DNA from 3 places in the Paenibacillus sp. Y280 genome. Region 1 is predicted to be linked to each of the others. Evidence: riboswitches for the same ligand, from Rfam matches in the RefSeq annotation. Region 1 holds a riboswitch; each other region holds the start of a gene.
The links. A riboswitch is a leader RNA that binds a small molecule or an ion and turns the genes downstream of it on or off. The one in region 1 is predicted to bind cobalamin.

Region 1 (7,884 bases):
AACAGTAACGAATTTTGTTATGCTATTGGGAAACTATACTGTAATAATCATCTGGAAAAGGCAGCCAAGATAGGCTGTCTTTCCTCATTAGTGGACAGGTAGGAGAATTGTTTTAATAAGGAGAATAGAATGAAATTAAAATTGCTTGAGATCATAATATGTCTTATGTTGGGTTTCTTTACTGGAGTATGGCTTAGTGGCAGCGGGATCCATTTGCAAGAAAGTGGCGTCCAAATTCTACTAGGTTGCATTCTTTGGATCTTGATCTTCGCTTATCTTAAAAAGAAATAGACTTCGTTTTTGTTACGCTAATGGTAACTATAACCACAATTAAGATTAGGAAAAAGCAGCCGATATGATCAACTGTGATCAACTGCTATTTCCCTGTAATACCAGAATAAAATGGAACGCGAGCCAGCAGATGACGCTTGTTGTCGTTGAGGCCATGCTGAGCTGTTTTTGCTAGTGCGTACGGTGGAAGTCTGCATTCGGTTGGTGGACTGTGCTTTTTTCTATCCCGGCCCCCTCAAGAGAAACTCGCTACAGAGTAGAAACTGCAACAGAAACCTGACATGAAACCCGTACTTAGAAGCTACATTTCAGAATTGCAGCAGAATCAGTCTTTAAAGTGGCAAATGGGGAGGAAATAGGCGATTCTATTGCATAAACTGCAGCGTAGCAAAGATGCTGCAACCAAATCGGAGATTACATTGCACATACTACACTGTAGCGTGCGAATTGCAGGTCATTCATGTGTGAAAAGTGAAAGTTAGCGTGCGAATAGCAGGTCATGCTGGTTATCCTTTTGCCATTCACCGATAAGCTGAAAAAGGAGTGTCCTTATTAAGAGGGCACTCCTTTTGTTGTATATAAAGCTACGGGGAGGGGACAATCGTAAGATGGAATAATTGTACATAAGGAGAAGCGGCCTATGGATTCTTTTTTGCAGGAAGTGAAGGAGAAGCTTGGCGGAAATGACGATTTCCTCATACAACCGGACGAAGTTTGCGGGGTGCCCGTCGTTATGATGGGTTTCACTTCGCTAATTAATTTGGTGAGTACAAAAATATCGCTTCGAAAAAATATGGACAACGCCGATCTTGCTCCCCAATCCGTTGCGGATATTATGTCATTGCTCGGCGAAATAAGAGAGATGGATGCCAGCGAAGCCTACGCCTTATTCGTCGGGGGCAAATTCATCATCTATTTCGAAAGTGAACAAAGATGCGTCATAGTAGAACCGTTCCCGATCGTACTGAATCGTTCAATCGAATCGCCTACGAATGAGAACGTGCTGCAAGGGCCGATTAGCTCGTTCATTGAGGATATCGATACAAACATCGGAATGGTCAGAAAACAGATGATGTCAAAGCATGTTCAGGTGAAATCTTATTTAGCAGGCAACGATCAGCAGAAGAAGATTTCGCTTATTTATGACAACCTGAATGCTGATCCTGAGCTGGTGAGCAAAGTAACGAGCCAAATTGAGAAGAACCTGCATAGAGAAATCAACAATTTGCAAAACATGGCGAAAACGATGGGTTTTTCCTCATGGTCCGCCATCCCTAAGTTCAATACGACCGAATTGCCGCAAGAGGCAGCAAGCGCATTGAAAAAAGGAAGAGTCGTGCTATTTATTGATCGGCTGCCGTTTGCGCTTGTGCTCCCAAATCTGCTATGGGATATGTTTTCTCTCGAGAACGATCGGAATTATCCGATTCCATTAACGATCGCAATCCGCCTATTGCGAGTGATCGGCGTATTGATAACGCTGCTTGCGCCAGGTATATATGTCGCTATCGTAGCGGTGAACCCTGAGGTGTTACGAATAGAGCTTGCACTTAATATTGCTCAGAGCCGCGAAGGCGTGCCCTATCCGGCAATCGTTGAAATTATTTTAATGCTGGTCGTATTGGAATTGATTATTGAGGCCAGTACAAGGCTTCCGAAGAGTATTGGTCCAACGATCACAATGGTAGGAGGCATTATTTTGGGACAGGCAGTCGTGACGGCTAGATTGGTAAGCAATCTGCTCATTATCGTGCTTGCGGCTACGACGATAGCGAATTCTACCGTTGTAGGCTTTCAAAATTCGCTTTCCATCCGACTGTTCAAATATGTCATCGTCATTTTGAGTGCCTTATATGGCGTTCTTGGATTACTAGGCGGGTTGGTATTACTAAGCGCGTATCTAGCCAGTCTTACTACGTTTGGCATTTCATATCTGAATATTAGTATGAAGAAGGGTGAATGGGAAAATGGATAAATCTTATCATGTCATATTAATGTACGTGTTGACTCAACTGGGATTTATGTTTTTTTTCTATCCCTTTGATATTATAGCAAGCACAACAGAGGGACATTGGTTTCCGATTACTTTTGGGATTGCCATTAATATGCTTCTCGTATGGGCTTATATGAAGGGTCTCAGCTACTTCCCAAAACAGGATATTATCAGTATTTACTTAGGCGTCGGCAAGTGGGCAGCCACCCTTTTTTTATTGCCGCTTGTCCTTTATTTGATCTTTGTTAATATCATCACTATACGCGCTTTTGCTAATATCATTATCCTCGTTTTTCTGGCGAATACGCCTATGTGGGCGATTGCTGGGCTCCTTATTGTCATCTCTACCTATATCACCTTAAATGGGGTGAATGCCATATTTCGAACGGGAATTGTGCTTGCCCTTTTATTTCTTCCTTTGATCCTATTCACAATTTTTATATCGTTTCAGAATGTGGATTATCATTACTTGTTTCCGTTATTTCATATCGATTTTTCATTTATTACGAAGCAGGCTTATCTTTACAGCTTTTCTGCATTTGCCGCAGGCTTTCTGTTTCTTGGTTTCGTGCAGCCGTATTTTTCCTTTAGCCGAAAAAAAGTAATGATTACCTTGGTGGCGCTCGTTCCTTTTATGTTTCTGTCTGTCTACCTGCCCCTTCTAACCTTCGGACAGTCTACCGCCTCTACCTTTAAATTTCCCTTCGTTATGCTTGTCAGTACCATCCATATCAATTGGTTGATGTTTGACAGAGTGACGATATTTTTGCTGCTGAGCCTAATTACATTCACGATGCTGACTATCTCCTTGCTGCTGTGGGAAGTCAGTTGTATTTTAAATCGAGCCATGCCGAAAGTGAAATTAAACTATTTTGTTATCGCAGTAGCTGCGGTCATTTATAGTTGCAGCATGCTGGTTTCTAATTGGGATACCCTTCAGGCGGTTAGGCTGTGGAATGTGGTGTTCCGATTTTTTGTATTGTTCGCGATTCCTTTTTCCATTTTATTTATAGGGCTTCGTTCCAAAAGGATGTATAAAGATGAGAGTGTTTAAAACGTTAATCGCCATCAGCCTTGCTCTCTCCCTAAGCGGATGCTGGGATAATCGAGATATCAACCACAGGGCATTGCCGATTGTAATGGGAGTAAAGAAAAAAAACGACGAATACTGTTTCTATTTACAAATTCCTGTACCAAACGGGAATACGACAAAAATTAAAATTGTATTCGAATCAGGGAAAACGATTAATCATGCCGTGGATAAAATCAGTGCGAATCTGGAGGAGCATGTAGATTTGCTTCACGTGAAGGTTATTCTGTTAGATAAGATATACGCCCAGGAGGGCATGGATGACATAATCGCTGATTTTATGAGAGAGCGTGACGTATCATCCAAGTCGCTTATCGCGATTTGCGATGAAGACATGGGGCATTTTTTTGCAAATGTGACGAAAAATATAGATCCTCAAGGGATGGCGCTCTATGACTTTTTCGAGAGAAATGCTGGGTGGAATCCACAAATTGCGCTGACTCGGGTGTGGGAGATATATAGAAGCATTCATTCCTACACGCGTGATGTAACGGTTCCGATCATTCGGTCGGGGACAAACACCGTCGTGCAGCATGTTGGCTCAGCGGTAATCAAAAATGGGAAAATGGTTGCGCAGATCAGCATGGATGAGACGTTGTTGTTCAACGCCTTCAATAGCGAAAGCACGCAGGGGACAATTGAAGTCAGCAATCATGCAAGCGTGCTAATCACCAGCAATTCGATAACGAACAAAAGCTTGATGAGCAACGATGTGCCGATTTTGAAAAGCAAAATTAAATTAAAGGTCGTTTTTTTGGAGACGAAAGGAAAGCCTACGAGTGAGATGATCAAGAATGAGCTTGAAGGCATGTTGGAAAAACGATTTGATCTGATGTTTGCCAAGATTCAAGCGAGCGGAGCGGATATTTTGGGGACAGGCCAATATTTCAGAAATAAAATACCAAGGGCAAAGCTGAAAAATTGGCGAACGCAATATTATCCCAAGCTTAAGCTGGAGCTTCAAGTCGATGCGACCATTGAAAGTACAGGGTTTCTAAATATGCTGTAATTCCGAATAATCGGAACGAACAGCGACAAAGGGCACGGCTTATAAAAAAACAAATAGAACCTTTGTCATATTCACAGGAATTTGATACAATTCACAAGTCAACACCTTACAATTTCATAGATTAGCTAGTATGGTGCTGCAATTTTATTGCAGCTTAATAGGGAAGTTCGGTCAAAGTCCGACGCGGTCCCGCCACTGTATCGCAGAGCTGACTATCATTAATCCACTGTTCGAATGGGACGGGAAGGAGATAGCTGAAGCTATGAAGCGAAGCCAGGAGACCTGCCATATAAGCGCTCTATATTTTCTCACGAGGATGGGAGGGAGATGTTATTCGTGCTGCGGCAATAGGGGAATCTCTGTGCCATGCTCCGAATGTAACAGCCCAAACATCTTTCCAGAAAGCGGAAAGATGTTTTTTTGTTGTCAAAAAAGGAACGAGAGGGAGAGAATACATTGCTATCTTTTAAAAACTTCATGAAAAAAAGCTTGCCCGCCATTATTAGTTTTCTATTAGTATTTACTTTATTTGCACCGCAGGCCAGTCATGCGGCAGATCATTCCGCGAATTCTTCATTAAATGGAATGATCGACAAAACGGTTAACCTTTATAAAAAACAAAGTCAGACTTTAGAATCATGGTGGCAAATCGTTGCGTTATGGGGTGCAGGACAAGACCTTGATGACGGCAGTTGGAAGCTTCCTAGCTGGAAGACTTTAGAGCCGAAAGGCGACGAGGCATTGGAGCCTAATGCTGGCGGAACCGAGCATATCCGATATATTTATTCCTTGCTCGCGATGGGAGAAGACCCTGCTCACGCATGGCAAACGGATCGTAATTTGTATGCGGAGCTGGCAGCACAGCAAAATTCAGGCACGGGTGCATTTGCAGGTACGCTGAACAAGCATATGTGGGCGATTCATGCGCTCGACACAGGTGCGAAGCTCGGCAGCAACGTAGGAACTTGGGATTCGGCAGCAAAGAAGAAGGCAGTAGACTATTTGCTTAGCAAGCAGCTGTCAGATGGCGGCTTTGCTTTCTTCGGCAACACGTCTGAGCCAGATATGACGGGGATGGGGCTGCTTGCGCTCGGAAATTACCAGAGCGATAGCGCTGTTCAGCAGGCGATTGTAAAAATAAAAGCCTATCTAAAAACGAAGCAGCTAAACCAAGAAAATATAATGTTCGGCGACAATTCGAACAGCATGTCCGCTGCCGTATCGGGATTGACTGCAATTAGCGAGGATGTATTGTCTGATACTTGGGCTGCCAACGGCAAAACCGTTCTTGATACATATTCCTTGCTTCAGCTTGAGGATGGATCATTTAAATGGAAAGCTAACGAAACGAATGGCGATTCTATGGCAACGGAACAAGGCCTTATTGCGCTAATCGATATTAAAAATCAGAAAGCCGTATGGCATCGCTTTGGCGATGAAATCAAACTGCCCGTTCAGGTTAACGTTCAGGTCAACGTACAGGTTGACGGCAAATCGGGGGATATTTATACCAAGCAGCCGGTAACCGTTACACAAATAAAAAATCCAACGGCGTTAGATGCTCTTAAGCATGCTCTGGATACTGCGAATCCTTCCATTGCATACGATATTGTAAACAGCAGCTACGGTCCTTATGTGAAAGGGATTGCAGGAGAAGAAGCCGGCTCCCTGGGCGGCTGGGATGGCTGGATGTATGAAGTAAACGGCGTCGAGGCAACTGTAGGAGCGAGTACCTATAAGCTCAAAGCGAATGATGAGGTTCGGTTCTATTATAGCCGTTACCCTGATATTTCGTCTCCAACAGTGTTTGACGACAGTTCATCAAATCCAAATGTAGATATAACACTCGTTGGGGATGAGTTCAGCAAAGGCGCTGTAGCAGCCGGCAACTGGTCAATCAATACCGAGAAATCAGGTCTATCAATCGGTTCGATTGTGAAAGAAAGCAATCAGAAGATTAAGCTCAATTTGACAGGAAAAGCTACGGACGAGCCTATCACGATCAAAGCATTAGCAGGAGCATTAATTGGTCAAGCGGAAAGTAATTCAATTTCCGTTGCTGTTCCCGTACCTGTGTATGTCACCGCTATGCTTCAAGTAGATGGCCTAACCGGGTCTGTCTATGGTGAACATGCAGTAAGGGTTAAGAGCACCAATAAGCCTGCAACTGCATTAGATGCGCTAAAGCAAGGACTTGATCAAGCCAATCCGAAGATTAGCTACAAAATTGTAAATAGCAGCTTCGGGCCTTATGTGTCAACAATTGACGGGCTAGCAGCCGGCAGCCTTGGCGGCTGGGATGGCTGGATGTATGAAGTGAACGGGAAGTCGCCGCAAGTGGGCGCAGGCGCATATGAGCTTAAAGAAAATGATAAGGTTCGTTTCTATTACAGCACATACCCGGCAATCTCGACAGAATCAAAGATTGCAAGTGGTGCTTTGAATCCATCCATTGTCGTGAAGCTTGTTGGAGATAAGTTCACCAGTAAGGCAGCAACTAGCAGCAATTGGACGATTGACACAGGCCATACAGAGCTTGCGGTTAACTCACTTAATGGAGAAGGAAACCAAACAACGATTTCGTTTACAGGAACGGCAAAAGGCGGCACTATAGCGATTAAAGCGCTTGGAGCAGCGCTTGTCGGCGGCAACGATAGTGAATCAATCACGGTTGCTGTACCGCGCATTGTTAGTGAGACAACGGATCAAGCAATTGCCATCAATAAGAACGAAACAGAGGTAGTCGTTGGATCAGCGGGCGAGGGTCAAGTCACTAACAATGTAACCCTTAACTTTGAAACGACAGCATTGCCAAAAGTAACAGCAACACGCGGAAACACCGTGCTTGAGATTCCAGCCTCTACGGAAGTAACAACGTCGACTTGGGACAAAGCGCTTGAGCTTCCGAAAAATTTAAGCACAGCTGAATCCGGCTTGACTAACAAGCTGGATGCGGCTTTGTCAGCTGGCAATAAGAAAGTAGAGTCCATCGCCGTTCGGATCAAAGCTGGCGGTCCCGAAAAAATTCAATTTAACCAGCATGTTGCGATTACCATTAAAGGACAAGGCGACAAGGAAGCTGGCTTCATAGATCAAGCAGGCGTATTCACGCCTATCAAGAAATATTCGGATTCATCCGTCCATACGGATGAGGTGTATGCTTATAACCAAAATGGCGATTTGGTCATTCAAACGAAGCATTTCACTGAATTTTTGGCTTTCAAAACAACTTCAACATCATTGCCATTGCCTGGCGGCAGCGGTCCTGCGCCTGTTGCCGATAAGGTAACGTTATCCGTTGAGAAGCGATCGATAAATGAAGGAGACTTTATTGCTCCTGCAGCCGTAACGATTCAGGCAGGCGATACTGCTTTTACCGTTCTGAAACGTGCGCTGGACGATAAAAGCTTGAAGCTCGATTATTCGGGTTCAGGAGCCAGCATTTATGTGAAGGGCATTGGCGGACTTAAGGAAATGGATAATGCTTATGGAAGCGGCAGC
Region 2 (7,884 bases), on a different contig from region 1:
TATCGCCAGCTCCAGGTCTATTTCTTGATACCACCGCCGACCTTTATCCGTCTTGCCTCTCATCCAAATCGTCCCTTGCCGAGTCGTTTTTAGAGCGGCGGGGTCATTCGGTAATGGGATGGAAGGCCTTGGAGGCGAAGAAGGCTGTGGTTTGGATGCTTGAGCGCTGCGTCGTTTCACTACATTCTCTTTGGCCGCGACAGCTGCCAATGGTGCAGCTGCAGCCAAAGGGGCGACAGCAGCCTTCGCCTTTCTGCAAGCCCGGCATGCGCCGCGGCGCGATCCGGCACTTGAGCGTCTGCCCGTTCGCCGCAAAAATTCGGAGAGCGGCTTCTCTTCCTTGCAGCTGGCGCATTGCTTAGTGACAAGAGGTTCTGTTTCATCCATCAGTTTGTCCGGGGCATCTCTCTTGGTTATGCTCCCGATTTCGTCCCCTCATGTTTTTCTCCTATTGTAGCATTAAATGCAAAGCCATGGGAGCTTCGCTTCAATGACACGAATAAAGCCGCTTCTGGCTAATAGTGTTTGCCTTTCGTCTCGGTATCCTGGTCTTCCCATCTCCGGGAGTATGCCTTATTCGTAATCCAAAATGTAATCCATGCTAAAATAACGACAATAATCGCAGAAGCGATCCATACGCCAACTGGTACTTCCATTTGAGTTCCTCCTCATCAATATAATCAAGTAAAGGTTACAATGCTTTGCTTCGATTCGTTCACGTGAAGCTGAAATATATCCGAACGGTTATAGTGGCCGACAACGTCGAAATCAAAGCGGCTTGCGGTCACAAGCGACATATCCAAATCCGCGTACAAAATCGTCTCTTCCCCATATACCGGCTCGGTTACATAATCACCCAAAGGGCCAACGATTGCACTTCCTCCCCGGCATAGCGTATCCGGGTCCTGCGCAAGCTCCGCATAGCCATTTAGATCCGCTGGATAAGAGTCCTTTGTAACAAACTGGTTGCTCGACAATACGTAGCACCTCCCTTCGCATGCTATATGCTTCAGCGTTGCTTGCCATGTATCTCTTGCATCTGCTGTTGGCGTTACTAAAATATCGATCCCTTTCGCATACAAGGCCGTTCTGGCAAGCGGCATATAGTTCTCCCAGCAAATTAACCCGCCGATTCGGCCAAATGGAGTATCAATTACGGTAAGCGTACTCCCGTCGCCTTGTCCCCAAAGCAACCGTTCCGAGCCGGTCGGCATCAGCTTCCGATGCTTGCCAAGCAACCTGCCGTCCGGTCCGATATAAATAATGCTATTGTAAAGCGTTGAACGGCTATAATCCTGATCCCGCTCCACAACGCCTACGATCAAATAAACGCCAGCTTCCTTCGCGACTTCTCCAAGCAAATCGGTATCCGTTCCGGGAACATCAATCGCGCTTTCCCAATAGCGTGCAAAGTCCTCGCGTCCTTCCATCGTTCTGCTTCCGACCCGGGCGCCGAAGGAGAGCCCTCTTGGATAGCCGGCGATAAATACCTCGGGAAAAAGCAGCAGCTTGGCGCCTTGTGCCTGCGCTTGCTTGGCATAGCCTGCCATTTTGTGAAAGGCGGACCATTTATCGAATAATATCGGAGCTGCCTGAACGACAGCTACCCTTGCGTTTCGTTCGTTCATCTTCGCCGTCTCCTTCTTAAATCCAGCCAATGATATTCAACTCACCTTATAAGACAATCATAAATGGATCTCCCCCACTTGTAACCGTCCAATTGGCGTGTATTTTACCCAACCAATTTAAGCAACAAATAAGACGCCAGCATAATTGCTGGCGCCTGATTTTTTATACAATGAATGTTACGAATCCAATAAGCCATACTTCTTCTTGAACCGAGACAAAATAGCGATCCAGCTGCTGCCAAACACAGCAAGGAAGAACACATTTGACAGCGCATGCGCAAGATCAAAATAAAAGCTTTGAATATAGGCGATAATAATCAAATTCCAGCTCAGCGCATCAGGCAAGCCAATGATATACCATATATTCATGATCCAGCCGAACAGAAAGCCCCACACAAAGCCGAATGTAAGCAAGCCGATCTTCGTTTTGATGAGCCAAGTATGGCGAAGCCAGCCTGCAGTAGCCCCAATCATGCCCCAGCAAAACATTTGCCACGGCGTCCACGGCCCCTGTCCAAGAAAAATATTTGACACTACCGCGGCGATTGCTCCAATAATGAAGCCCGACTCCGCGCCAAACACGATTCCCGCAATAATGATCACGAACGAAGTAGGCTGTACACTTGGCAATGGCGCGAACGGCACGCGGCTAACGGCAGCAATTGCAGCCAGTACAGCTAGAATGACGATTTCGCGGGCTTCAATCGTCCGTCTCTCAAACCTTGCAAAGAAAGGCAGCATCGTTACAAAGAGCAGCACAATGCTCAGCAGCAGGTAATGCTCATCTGTAATGGCTGCCGATAACGCCATGGCTGCAATGAACAGCCCGATGCTAGCGAGAAACCAAAGCTTTAATTTGCCCATCGATCGATCACATCCTTGGTCGTCAAGGCATCCGGAAGCCATTCGCGAACCGTTCGGTTGATGGCCGTCGTATAGAAATAATTGGTTCCAAAAAAAGCTGCCGGAGCTGCTTCCGCTGCTATCGCTCCGTCAAACAGCATCGCACAGCGCGTCGCATGCTCAGCGGCAAATTCAATATCATGCGTAACCATGACAATAGTTTTGCCTAATTGACAAAGCTGCTGCAGCAGCTCCGCTGTTCTCTGCTTCGCAATAGGATCAAGTCCCTTCGTCGGCTCATCGAGGCACAGCACATCAGGATCTCCAAGAAGCACCAGCGCAAGCGCTGCTCGCTGCTGTTCCCCGCCGCTCAAATCATAAGGATGCATCGGCAATATTGCGGCGATCTGGAGTGCGTCTACGACGCTTGCGATCTTGCGCTCACGATCCGCGAGTCCCGCGTAATCGGCCATTCGCTGCAGCTCCTCTTCAACGGTATCGTAGCTGAAGTAGAGGAGCGGATTTTGAGCTAAATAGCCTACCTTGCTATTTTTCTCCCGCTTCACCTTGCCTCGCTGCGGCTGCAAAAGTCCAGCCATCATCTGCAGCATCGTCGTTTTTCCGGCCCCGTTGCCGCCAAGCACCGCCAAAAACTCATGCTTGTACACGTTAAGCGACAGCTTCTTCAGCACCTCTGAACCCGTTTTCTCATACTTGAACGTAATTTCATCACAGGCTAGCAGCCATTGCTTCTCACCTTGCAATTGGTGTTCGCGATTATGTTCATGCTGCGATAAATCCGGCTTTATTCCGCCTTGGCCAGCCAGCCACTGCTTTCCTTCCCGCACCGTAAGCGGAATATCTTGAGCTGCAATAGGCTTGCTTGACGCATGAGCTGACAAAAACAGCTTCGTGACGGAAGGCAAATACGACATATCATTTGTCGCTGCTTCATTTGCTAAGATCGATTGGCATAGCTCCCTCGGGGCAGCGTTGTACTTTACTCTGCCGCCCTCCAGCATAACAATTCGATCTGCAAGCGGGATAACATCCTCCAGCCGGTGCTCGCTAATGATGACTGTCATAGACATTTCCTGATTCAAGCGGTAAAGCAGCTGCAAAAAATCACGCGAAGCAACCGGATCAAGCTGCGAGGTCGGCTCATCCAGCAGAAGCAGCTTCGGCTGCAGCAGCAGGACGGAGGCAAGATTTATCAGTTGCTTCTGGCCTCCCGATATTTCATGCACGGACTTGTAAAGCAGCTCCTCAAGACCGAAGAAATGGCTTATCTCAGCTAGACGCTTGCGCATAACCGCCTGCTCATAACCGACATTTTCCATCGAAAAAGCAAGCTCATGCCACACCTGGTCCATCACGATCTGATTCTCGGGATTTTGGAAGACCATGCCGATATGCTCTGCCGCCTCTATCGCAGGGAGCTCATCCAGCAAAACACCATTATACATAACGGAGCCAGAGCGTTTGCCTACCGGAAGTGTCTCTTTTTTCAAATGCCGAAGCAGCGTCGTTTTCCCACAGCCCGAAGCGCCGCATAAAACGACGAATTCGCCCTGCTTCACATTAAACGATACTTCGTCCAGCGCCGCCCCCTTTGCTTCGGGATAGCGGAACGTCAATTGATTGACTTGAATGACTTCCATGACCTTCTCTCCATTCCTTCGAGTACGACCGGGGTTAGCAGGAAAGCACAGTAGCACCCATATGCAAAACCTTCCCCTCGGTGAAATTGCATCGTTTCGAGCCGCGGATAAATGGTCAGCACGCCAAAGCCCTGTGCCCAGCCCCATAGGCATGCAAGTCCCATCGCAGTTAAAAATAAGAGCGTATATCCGTCTCTTCGATCCATGCGGTATATGACGTACGAGCTCCGCTTAGCCGCGCCATAACCGCGCGCTTTCATGGAATCCGCCGTCTGCAGCGCTTCCTCAAGCGACCAGGTCAATAACACGCGAACGAGCAGCATGCCGTCCTTGCTGCGCTTCCGCAGGCTGCCCTCCATGATCGATACGCCCTTTGTCCGCTGTACGGTTGTAATCTGCTCCAGCCTTCGCAAAAAAAGCGGCACGAAACGAATCGACATTGACGTGAGCAGAGAGGTTCGCGGAAGCACGCGGGAAAACAAATACATCCATTTGTCTGTCGTGACGATATGCTGAAACGATACGAATGCAAGTAAAATCCCTAATAAGGAAAGCATCATCGTCACTCCGTACAAAATCGCTTCCAGCGTAATTGGCTGATCCATGAAATAAAATAAAATATGCCTCCCGCGATGCGAAAAAAGCGGATTGAGAACAGCGACGGAGCCGCCCATCAGCACATAATAAGGAAGCAGCTTAAGCAGCCGCTTCCCTTCGCCGTGAACAATAATAACGAGCATGACCACAGCAAGCGAGGTCAGTAGAAATAAAGGGTGGAAGAGAAGCATGCTAAAAGCGATCGCACCCGCGTAGTAGCTGAAGCTTGTGATCGGATGTACGGAACCGAAGGCGGTATTCATTCATATTCAGCTCCTAGATCCTTGCCGAGATCAATCGTGTACAGCCACTCGATAACATCGCCTTCCTTGAGCGCATAGGCACCAGCGCTTTTGTTGGGAAATTCGCCATTTACTTTGTACATCCAGCCGCTCTTCGCGCCGTGATCGAATTCGTATACGTTATCGATCCCTTCAATATACGCCGCTGCTTTTAAACCTTTGTACTCCATCTGAATTTTATTTTTCCGGGTAATTCTCTTCAACACCTCAAGCACCGTATCGTCCTTTTTGAGCTCGATGGCGGTCGGTTCAAGCACAGTGCCCGTCTCTTCGTCCGCTACAATCGAAATGGTCACGATATTCGCTGGCTGCGGCGTTACGGCAGGCGCAGGCTCATCCGTCTTAACCGGCTTCGCCGTGGCACTTGGAATCGCTGAAGGGGAAGTAATCTGCTCCTTCGCTGCGGGAGCTTTGACCTGGTTAGCGTCAGGCTTTGGCGCAGCTGTTGCCGGCTTATCTCCTGCGGCGTCCGCAGGCTGCTTATTTTCTGTGCTGTCCGTCGAAGTCGACTTTGGCTCAGCTGCCGGGGCAGCCGCCTCGGATTTCACTGCCTCGCTTGTCGCTGAAGGCTGTTCCTTGCTGCCGGCATTCGTTGCTTGATCGCCTTGCGATGCACCGACTTCCTGCGTCTGATTCGCCTGTACATTCACCTCTTGCCCCGGTGCGGCGCAGCCAGCTAACATACCAATAATCAGTACGAGTATGATGCAGCCGGAAAACCATCTTTTACTATTCACAACCATCGTCTTCTCTCTGCTCCCTTTCAACCTAACTAATCAAACAACGCTGTTAAAACAAAAAAAAGATCCCTCTTTGAAAGGGATCTGCATGTCAAATTAAAGATCAGTTCAGCATATAAATAGGATACGATATGTGCTGCGTTTCGATCACGCCTCCTCATTCTTACCCCCGAAGAATAGGAAACAAAATAAGAAAAGGCAGGTCTCCTGGCTCGTGCGTCATCACGCTTCTCTGCCTTCCCATCCTTTGATCGGACAGTGGCTTGTTTAGAGAATCGCTCTTCACTTACAGTGGCGGGACCGCGCCGGCGTTGCACCGGACTTCCCTATTAAGCAAACAAAAAAACGACTTGTCTGCACCTTTTCTTTATCATTATTCGATTGTTTAATCAATCATATCGGGATTGCAGTGGTTTGTCTATAACAGATTGCCTGTTAACGAGCAAGAAGATTCGATCGCATGTGACGGTCGAATCTTCTTGGTTCGTGCCTATCGATTAATGCTGCTTGCTCTTGCCTACATGAACCCGTTTAATGAAGAAAGCGACGATCAAGCCGACAATAGCTACGATCATAGCGAATATAAATGCATCCGAGATGCCCGCTGTCATCGCGAGCGGCGCATTGGCAGGATCGGTTGGATCATCCACGCCCTTCATAAAGCTGTTCATACCTGCAGTCATGATGCTTACGGCAACGGCTGTGCCGATTGCGCCAGCAACCTGCTGGAGGGTGTTCATAATCGCTGTTCCATCCGGGTAAAGCTCAGGCGGGAGCTGATTAAGACCATTAGTCTGAGCAGGCATCCACACCATGGAGATCCCGATCATCAAGCAGGAATGAAGCACAATGATGAGTGCAATCGTGGATGCTGTCGTAATGCCAGAGAAAAACCATAGCACAGCGGCAACGATAACAAGCCCCGGAATAACGAGCCATTTTGGTCCGAATTTATCGAACAAGCTGCCCATAATCGGTGACATAATCCCGTTCAAAAGTCCGCCTGGCAGCATGATAAGTCCTGCCGTTAATGCGCTAAGACCGAGTCCGCTGATCAAATACATGGGCAATACGAGCATCGATGATAAAATAACCATCATGCAAATAAACACCATTAGCGTACCTACAACGAACATCGGATGCTTAAATGCCCGCAAATTCATCATCGGCTGCTTCATCGTCAATTGACGAATAGCGAATATGACAAGCGCCAGAAGACCGACGATCATCGAAGCGATCACTTTTGTGCTGCTCCAGCCGCCTTCTCCTTCGCCCGCGCTGCTGAAGGCAAACACGATGCCGCCAAAGCCAAGCGTTGAGAACACGAGGGACATGACATCAATTTTAGGCTTCGTAATCGTGGATACGTTCTGCATATACATAATCCCGAACAATAAAGCAATAATTAAGACCGGCAGCGATAACCAGAAAATCCAATGCCAGCTCAAATTTTCAATGAGAAGACCTGCAATCGTTGGGCCTACGGCAGGCGCGACCATAATGACGAGCCCGATAACACCCATCGCCGCTCCCCTTTTTTCAGCAGGGAAAATAATGAGTATCGTATTAAACATAAGCGGCAGCAGCAAAGCAGTGCCTACGGCTTGAATGACACGCGCCGCCATTAACACTTCAAAGCTTGGGGCAAGCGCCGCTACAAGCGTACCGAGTATGGAAAAGCTTAGCGCCGCTATAAATAGCTGTCTAGTCGTAAACCATTGAAGCAAGAGTCCCGAGACGGGGACCAAGATCCCAAGCGTAAGCAGGTATCCGGTTGTCAGCCATTGAACGGTCGGCGCCGTTATGTTGAATACGCGTATCAAATCGCTAAGCGCCACGTTTAAAGCCGTTTCACTGAACATACCGACAAAGCCGCTTAATAATAATGAAATCATGATGGGGATGACTTTATATTTCTGTTCCGTTTTTTGATGCGTTGCTGCCATTGTTGCTTGCAAGCTCTCCACTCTCCTACATTCAATCTCTCTTTTATTGATGACCTCTCATAGAGATGGGCATTGATTAATCAAATAGGGCACACACTTCGCCGCAGAAATTAACGGCTGCTTATCTCGCTTCGTCAAAGCGAGGATCAGCGCACCTTCCAGCAACG
Region 3 (7,884 bases), on a different contig from region 1:
CCTCATCAATCGCTTGTATCGAGGTTGCTCCGCCAGGCTTTCTCAACTTTTATGTTAATTGGTCCTGGTGGGCTCAAGCTTCAGACCAGCCGGCAGCACGGATCAAAGAAGCGAGAAACAAAGTGCTGATCGAGCATACGTCAATCAATCCGAATAAATCAGCTCATATCGGACATTTGCGCAATTCCTGCATCGGCGATACGTTGGCGAGAATGCTCAAACGGTCAGGACATCAAGTAGAGGTGCATAACTATATTGATGATCTAGGCAATCAGCTGGCTGATACGGTGGTTGGCGTTTTGCAGACGACGACCGAGCAGCCTTATGAGCGCTTTGGAGATTTTTGCTGGGAGACATATTCCAAGATCAATAAGGCGTACAAAGAGCAGCCTGCATTGCTCGAGGAGCGTACAAAGGTGCTTGCTCAATTAGAGGAGGGGCGCTCCAATGTAGCATGGATGGGCTTGCTCATTGCCGAACGAATCGTACGCGAGCATGTGGAGGAAATGAAGAAGTTCGGCATCTCCTATGATGTTCTCGTTTGGGAGAGCAGCATCGTGCGTGAAGGCTTCTGGGAGCGAACGTTTGAGCTGCTGAAGCACACAGACATCTTCCGTCAGGAGAAGGACGGGAAGCTAGCGGGCTGCTGGGTGCTTAAACAGCCGGAGCAAGAAGGCGATATCAAGGAGCAAACAGAATTCCATGCGGAAAAGGTGCTCGTACGCTCGAATGGCATTTTGACCTACACAGCTAAGGACATTGCCTATCACCTATGGAAGTTTGGCTTGCTCGATAACGATTTTCGCTACAAAAAGTTCTCCGATCGCCTTTGGTCCACCCACGCCAGCGGAGTGAAGAAAAAAATAGGCCGCGCCGATATGGTCATTAATGTCATCGATCAGAGGCAGGAATATCCGCAAGCGATGGTCAAGCAAGCGCTGCTTGCTTTAGGCTACCAGAAGCAGGCAGAGCAGCTTAGACATGTCAGCTATGGCGTTGTATCATTAAGTCCTCAAACGGCAAGAGGTCTAGGCATTGATACCTCGGACGGGAAGCAAGCTTATGCGATGTCGGGCAGGCAAGGAATCGGCGTCAAAATCGCGGATTTCTTGGCACATATGGAACAAATCATCGATTCGAACCGATCACGCAAGGCCGGATTATCGAGCATCGCGATTGCAGCAGCGTCGATCCGCTACTATTTGCTGCGTTTCCACTTACAGACGGAGGTCGTATTTGATCTTGAACAAGCGACTGAGGTAACCGGGAATACAGGCGTTTATTTAATGTATTCCTATGCGCGCGCAAGCAGCATATTGAAGAAATCGGGTGTTTCGGGTATCCCAGTCCCTAGCGATACTTTGGCATCCGGCGAGCTTGGATTACAGGAACGCAGTCTGCTTAAACAGCTAGCCTATTGGCCGGAAACGCTGCAAACATCTGTCATGGAGCTCGCGCCAAACCATTTGTGCAACTACGTATATGAGCTCTCTGCTTTATTCAATCATTTCTATGCCACTTGCCCGATTCTAAAGTCAGAGGGGGAGGCGAGGAGCCTGCGCCTATGGCTCACGGAGCGTTATAAGCAAACGATGCAGGATGCGTTTGAAATACTAGGTTTGCCAGCACCAAACAGCATGTAGCCGCATGTTCCATTCATGCAATTCGATTGCCCATCATATAGTTTAACGGGAGAGGTACAGGCATGAGCGGCGATGAATGGAAGGCAGGTGCTGAGGTTGGAGCATGACATTCAGAATCAAGAAATAGAACGTGATGTCACGATAGATTTTGCGGTGCAGGGGATGAGCTGTTCTGCTTGCGCGGCAAGGATTGAGAAGGCTGTCGGCAAAATGGATGGCGTGCAAATGGCGGCAGTCAGCTTCCCGCTTCGAACGGCATGGGTACAGTTTAAGCCCGGGGTGCTCGGGGCCGCCCAGATTGCTGAGCGCGTAAAACAATTGGGATTTGCAGCGCTCTTAAATGAGACGGCAAAGGAAGGACTTCATAAGGAGCATAAGATCCTAAAGCTAAGACTTGTCGTCTCTTTAATCCTCACGCTGCCGCTGCTAACGGGCATGGCACAGCATATTCCGCTGCTGGAGCCCTTGCTGCCTCATATGCCGGCATGGCTAATGCTCCCATGGCTGCAGCTCGCGCTTGCTACGATCATACAGTTCGTGATCGGTTTGCCGTTTTATATTGGCGCTTATCATGCTGTTCGCGAGCGAAGCGCAAATATGGATGTTCTCGTTGTCATCGGCACGACCGTCGCATATCTATACAGCCATTATGCCGTTTTTCAGAGCGGCTTGCTTCGTCCGCTTGCAGAGTCGGCTGCCCATTCGCCTCCGCTCTATTTTGAAACGTCGGCTGTCGTCATTACGGCTGTGCTGCTCGGCAAATATATTGAAGTTTCAGCCTCGCTTCGAGCGCAGCACGGCTCGGAAGGCTATGGCAAGCTGCAAAGCCAGACGGCTGCGGTTGAACGGGCAGGGGAAGTCGTACGCATTCAGACGGAGTTTGTACGGGCAGGCGACATTGTTATCGTTCAAGCAGGCGAGGTCGTGCCTGTTGACGGTATTGTGAGCGGCGGTCAGTCAGCGATGGATGAATCGCTCCTCACTGGAGAAAGCTTGCCGATCGCCAAGCGTGAAGGAGATTCGGTGTGGGCAGGCACCCGCAACGAAAGCGCGCAGCTTCGCATCCGTACGAAGGCTGCGGGACATGATACGATGCTGAACCGCATTCAGGAGCTTGTCCGGCAAGCGCAGCGCTCTAAATCCGCGATTCAGCGCAATGTCGATGCGGCTGCGAGCTGGTTTGTTCCGGTTATGCTCATCTTTGCGCTCGCTACGGTCGTGATGTGGGGAGCATTCCTTGAGCCGGGGAATTGGAGCAAAGCATTCGTATGTGGCATTGCGGTCTTGTTGGCAGCTTGTCCATGCGCGCTTGGTTTAGCTGCGCCGATCTCGCTTGTCATTGCGTCGGGCAGGCTGGCCAAGCAAGGCATCATTTCGAAGGAAGCAGGTGCGCTTGAGCGGTTGGCGAGAATCCAAACGATTATTTTTGACAAGACAGGTACATTGACCGAAGGCAAGCCGCAGGTTAGCGCAGTGCTGGCGATACAGGGAAGCCGCGCTTCACTGCTCCGAATGGCAGCCGCTGCCGAAGCGGAAGCAGCTCACCCATTGGCAATCGCTATAATTCGAGAAGCAACGAAGCTGGGACTCGTTATTCCTGAAGCCAGCCAATTTGCGTTTACGCCAGGCGGTGGTGTTGAAGCGACTGTTGAGGATCAGCGCTTCGCGGTCGGCAATGCCAAATTTGCGTCCGAACGTGCTTGGAGCGTAAGCGGTGCTGCAGCAGCTTTCGCGCAGCAGCGTGAGGAGGCGGGCGAAACGGTGCTGTATGCCGCGTTGGAAGGGCGATGTGTGGGTGTCATGGCGTTTAGCGATACGGTTAAAGCAAATGCAAGAGCTACTATAAAAGAGCTCAAGTCGCTAGGTGTAGCATCGCTGCTCGCTACCGGTGATCACGAGGCTCCCGCGCTTGCTGCGGCCAAAGCTGCAGGCATTACAGTCGTACATGCTTCCATGCTGCCAGAGAGCAAGGTTGAGCTGGTGGAGCAGCTCAAGCGGCGAGGAAAGCGGGTAGCCATGGCGGGCGATGGCTGGAATGATGCGCCGGCATTGGCCGCTGCTGATGTCGGGCTTGCGATGGGGGAAGGAACGGACGCGGCGCTAAGCGCTGGGCATATGACGCTGTTGTTCTCAAGGCTGCAAGCCATCCCTGAGGCGATCAGAATCAGCCGCTTAACGATTCGAAATGTTAGGCAGAACTTAACCTTCGCCTTTCTTTATAATGTGATCATTATTCCTTTTGCTGCATTTGGCCTGCTTGAGCCATGGATGGCAGGGACGGCAATGGCTCTCAGCTCGGTGTCGGTAGTCGCTAACGCGCTTCGACTCTCCGGTCAGCTTCGGCGCAAGGCTGGATCAAGCAAATGACGATAACTTGGCAGCAGGTTGGCTTTATTATTTTGACGGGATTGTTCAGCGCTCCGCATTGCATCGGGATGTGCGGAGGCATCGTATCCGCCGTGTCGCTTAATTCTACCGCTTCAACACAGAAATCGATGCTGCTCTACAATGCGGGACGAATTTTGTCCTATACGCTGTTAGGTGCCGTCATGGGAACGGTTGGCTCCTTTGTTGATGTGGCAGGCAAGCTTGCCGGCGTACAGGGGCTTGCGTCCATTATCGGCGGCTGCTTCTTGCTGCTATGGCTATGGCGCAGGTTCCAGCTGCCTTTCATGAACCGACTATCAACCTTCCTCCACAAGCGATTGGCAGGAGGTGCACAGCGCTCAGCGAAGCAAGAAACCGGGCATTTGCTTGCGACCGGCATCGCGTTCGGTTTCTTGCCCTGCGGCTTGACATATGCGATGCAAATGACAGCGGCCTCCACCGGCTCGGGGCTCGAGGGTGCGGCTGTGATGGCCTTGTTTGGCCTCTCTACCTTTCCTGCCCTAGCTGCTGCAGCGTCCATTGCATCCTTTGCAAACAAAAAATGGCGGCGCTTCATGCGCAAGGCGAGTGTGGTGACGGCGATTGCCGTAGGCGTCATTTCGATTTTGCGAGGGCTGGCTGTCAACGGCGTGATTCCATCGATAAATCCGTGGCTATGGTAAGCAGTCTAATGAACAGCCTTCAACAATCTGACGATAGTATAGGTTTGAGCTTCTGTCTCAACCGTTAATGTCGCCTTCCATGTGCCAGCCATGAGCGGCACGCCTTCACCTTCATATTTGCCCGGTGAAGCTTCGGTCATTGTAAATGCATAATCCCCGCAAACCATATCCAGCATTTCCAGCTTTACGGATAAGCTGGCTCCCTGCAAGGCCGCGCCAGAGTCATCAGCAAGTTCGATTAGAAAGCTGTTGCCGCGAAGCACTTTGGCCGGATTAGGCGCGATCCACCAAATGGCATGGCCTCTCTCGAAAGTATGCTCCGAAATAGGAGGAGGCGCTTTGTCGCGTTGGCGGAGCCAAGTTAGCGCTAAACCAGCTAGAAGTGCAATGGCAATGAGCAGGAAGACGAATTTATAAAGCGGCGATAGTGATTTATGCTGTGGCTGCATATCGGCTAGTGACCTCCTTTTGCATAAAACGGATTCGTCGTCGTCTTTAGTAATGAAAGAGGCATATTACGTTACCTATGCGGGAATTGTCAGGAGCAGAACGGAGGGAGCTGATCCGATTGGCTTAGCGAGTAATGTTGGACAAAATCCGAGAGACGGTGTATATTAACATCTGATAATTTCATACGTAAAAATAGGTGCTGATGGGAGAGTTTCTGACAATGGGTCATTCGATTGTTGGAAGTCGCTTGCTTGAAGCTTAATAGGGAAGACCGGTGAGAATCCGGCACGGACCCGCCACTGTAAGGGAATGCAGCAGGAGCTAGCCAGCGCTCGCTGTCACGACCAAGTCAGAAAATCTGCCTGTTTGTACATAACACTTTTACCTACGTGGACTTAGGGATCGTGCTTTGGAAAGCCTGCCGCTTCGTTTATTTACTAGAGCGCGTATAAGAGCATTTCTGGCACAATTGCCGGAAATGCTTTTTTTTATTTTATACGAATAAAAAAATTAGGGGTGGAGAACAAGATGAACGGAAAGAACCGCAATATGATGAAGATTCTGTTTGGCTTGCTGTTAACGATGATGCTCGTATTTACAGCAGCATGCGGAGCAAGCAATGGCAATGAAAACAAAGCTAGCAATACACCGGCTAATACGGAGCAAGCTGCTACGAATGAGCCGGCGCCATCGGGCGAATCATCTGGTTATCCGCTAACGATAAAGGATGATACAGGTACGGAGATGACGTTCGAGCAAGCGCCGACCAAGGTCGTTACGCTTGTACCGAGTGAGACGGAAGCTATTTATGCCATTGGCTCTGGGGAGCAAGTCGTAGGGGTTGATGAATATAGCAACTATCCGGAGGAAGCTGCATCCAAGCCGAAAGTAGGCGATATGACGACTAACATTGAAGCCGTAGCAGCGCTTGACCCTGATCTTGTGCTGGCTTCACCGTCGATGAACACGGAAGCGATCACGAAGCTCCGCGAATTGAACATTCCGGTGTTCGCGACTGATCCGCTTACCTATGATGCCGTTATTGCCAAAATCGAAAATTTAGGTCATATTATGAATAAACATACGGAAGCGGCTGCCGTTGCTGACCATATGCGTGAAGTTAAGCAGCAGGTAACCGATGCAGTGAAGGACGCGGAGAAGAAGAAAGTATACCTCGAGTTTTCACCAGGCTGGACAGTTGGTTCAGGCACTTTCCTCGACGAGCTCCTGACGCTTGCAGGCGGCATCAATATTGCAGCCGCATCGCCTGGCTGGTACGAGGTTAGCGCTGAGGAAGTTGTAAAACAAAATCCTGCATTTATTGTATATCCTGCATTGAAGGAGGACCCGAATCCAATCGTTGCTGGTATCGAAAGCCGTCCAGGCTGGGATGTCATCGATGCGGTGAAAAATAAGCACATGCATGCGGTGACGGAGGATCCGCTCGTACGCGTTGGACCACGTCTTGCTGATGGGTTGCTTGAGCTTGCTAAAGTCATTCACCCGGATCTCGTAAAATAATCAAATGACCTATAAATTAGTTTGGTATGGAGGAGCAGCTATGCTCCTTCTTGCTGTTTCTATCGTTGTTAGTCTATCAATTGGATCGGCTGGCATATCCTTGCGTGACGTGTGGGGGATACTTCTTCATCAACTGCCGTGGTTTGCGGATAAGCCTACTTCGTATTCACCCGGACAAATAGCTGTCGTGACACAAGTCCGGCTCTCGCGCGTTTTGCTCGCCGTGCTCGTTGGGGCATGCCTTGCGCTTGCGGGCACCGGCTTCCAAGGCGTGCTGCGCAATCCGCTGGCCGATCCTTATACGTTAGGCGTCGCTTCTGGAAGCTCGGTCGGAGCAGCATTTATGATCTTGTTTGGACTGCAGACCGTGCTTGGCATATGGACGATACCGCTCGTTGCCTTCAGTACAGGAATCGTTACGCTGCTTGGCGTTTTTTGGCTCTCGCGCAACAAGGGCGTCATGCATATTGAAACGCTTATTCTCTCAGGAGTCATTATCCAATCCTTTCTTGGCGCATTCGTTTCATTCATGGTTTCCATGTCGGAGGGTGTTGTCAATCAGATCTTGTTCTGGTTGATGGGCTCGCTTGCTATGCGAAGCTGGGAAAATGTCTATATGATGATTCCGTTTCTGCTTATTGGAATGCCGCTGCTCCTCTCTTACGGCCAGCCGCTCAATTTATTTGTGCTTGGCGAGCGGCATGCAGCGCATCTGGGCATTCGTGTCGAGAGGACAAAGCTTATCGTCTTAATCAGCTCGACGCTGCTCACCGCAGCAGCGGTTTCCGTATCTGGCGTTATTGGCTTCGTAGGGCTTGTAGTGCCGCATCTAATCCGTCTGCTCGTAGGCCCCGACTATCGCTTGATCACGCCTTTGTCTGCAATCGGCGGCGGCATATTCGTCCTGTGGGCAGATACGCTGGCGCGAATGGCATTGACACCCAAAGAAATTCCGCTTGGTGTCGTTACCGCGCTTATCGGTGCGCCTTTCTTCGCTTATTTGCTGCATAGACGGAAGCTGAAGCAAGGAGGGACGATATGATAGAGGCTCATCAAATCGTACAAACGGTGCAGGGAAGGACCGTGCTGAACGGTCTATCCTGCTCCTTTCAAAAAGGACGCATGTACGGTATTATTGGTCCCAATGGCGTCGGCAAATCAACTCTTCTGCAGTTGTTGTCGGGTATCGATCAGCCAAAGCAAGGAGAAGTGCTGCTGGC

Region 2: it holds a riboswitch for cobalamin, as region 1 does, so the genes downstream of both, AC1TPC_RS18670 (DUF4430 domain-containing protein) here and AC1TPC_RS23760 (DUF4430 domain-containing protein) in region 1, are expected to answer to the same signal.
Region 3: it holds a riboswitch for cobalamin, as region 1 does, so the genes downstream of both, AC1TPC_RS03225 (ABC transporter substrate-binding protein) here and AC1TPC_RS23760 (DUF4430 domain-containing protein) in region 1, are expected to answer to the same signal.

The regions. Positions count from the first base shown of each region.
Region 1 is NZ_JBXCIW010000027.1:43,086-50,969, reverse strand. It holds gene AC1TPC_RS23775 (spore germination protein) at 932-2,266, shown strand; gene AC1TPC_RS23770 (GerAB/ArcD/ProY family transporter) at 2,259-3,338, shown strand; gene AC1TPC_RS23765 (Ger(x)C family spore germination protein) at 3,325-4,383, shown strand; cobalamin riboswitch at 4,498-4,687, shown strand; gene AC1TPC_RS23760 (DUF4430 domain-containing protein) at 4,840-7,884, shown strand, end outside.
Region 2 is NZ_JBXCIW010000015.1:50,335-58,218, forward strand. It holds gene AC1TPC_RS18640 (HNH endonuclease) at 1-387, opposite strand, end outside; gene AC1TPC_RS18645 (hypothetical protein) at 516-656, opposite strand; gene AC1TPC_RS18650 (carbon-nitrogen hydrolase family protein) at 681-1,628, opposite strand; gene AC1TPC_RS18655 (ECF transporter S component) at 1,806-2,492, opposite strand; gene AC1TPC_RS18660 (ABC transporter ATP-binding protein) at 2,480-4,132, opposite strand; gene AC1TPC_RS18665 (energy-coupling factor transporter transmembrane component T) at 4,105-4,992, opposite strand; gene AC1TPC_RS18670 (DUF4430 domain-containing protein) at 4,989-5,768, opposite strand; cobalamin riboswitch at 5,952-6,150, opposite strand; gene lmr(B) (lincomycin efflux MFS transporter Lmr(B)) at 6,269-7,717, opposite strand; gene AC1TPC_RS18680 (TetR/AcrR family transcriptional regulator) at 7,775-7,884, opposite strand, start outside.
Region 3 is NZ_JBXCIW010000002.1:109,802-117,685, reverse strand. It holds gene AC1TPC_RS03245 (arginine--tRNA ligase) at 1-1,643, shown strand, start outside; gene AC1TPC_RS03240 (heavy metal translocating P-type ATPase) at 1,716-4,010, shown strand; gene AC1TPC_RS03235 (sulfite exporter TauE/SafE family protein) at 4,007-4,693, shown strand; gene AC1TPC_RS03230 (FixH family protein) at 4,699-5,142, opposite strand; cobalamin riboswitch at 5,349-5,523, shown strand; gene AC1TPC_RS03225 (ABC transporter substrate-binding protein) at 5,672-6,664, shown strand; gene AC1TPC_RS03220 (FecCD family ABC transporter permease) at 6,705-7,706, shown strand; gene AC1TPC_RS03215 (heme ABC transporter ATP-binding protein) at 7,703-7,884, shown strand, end outside.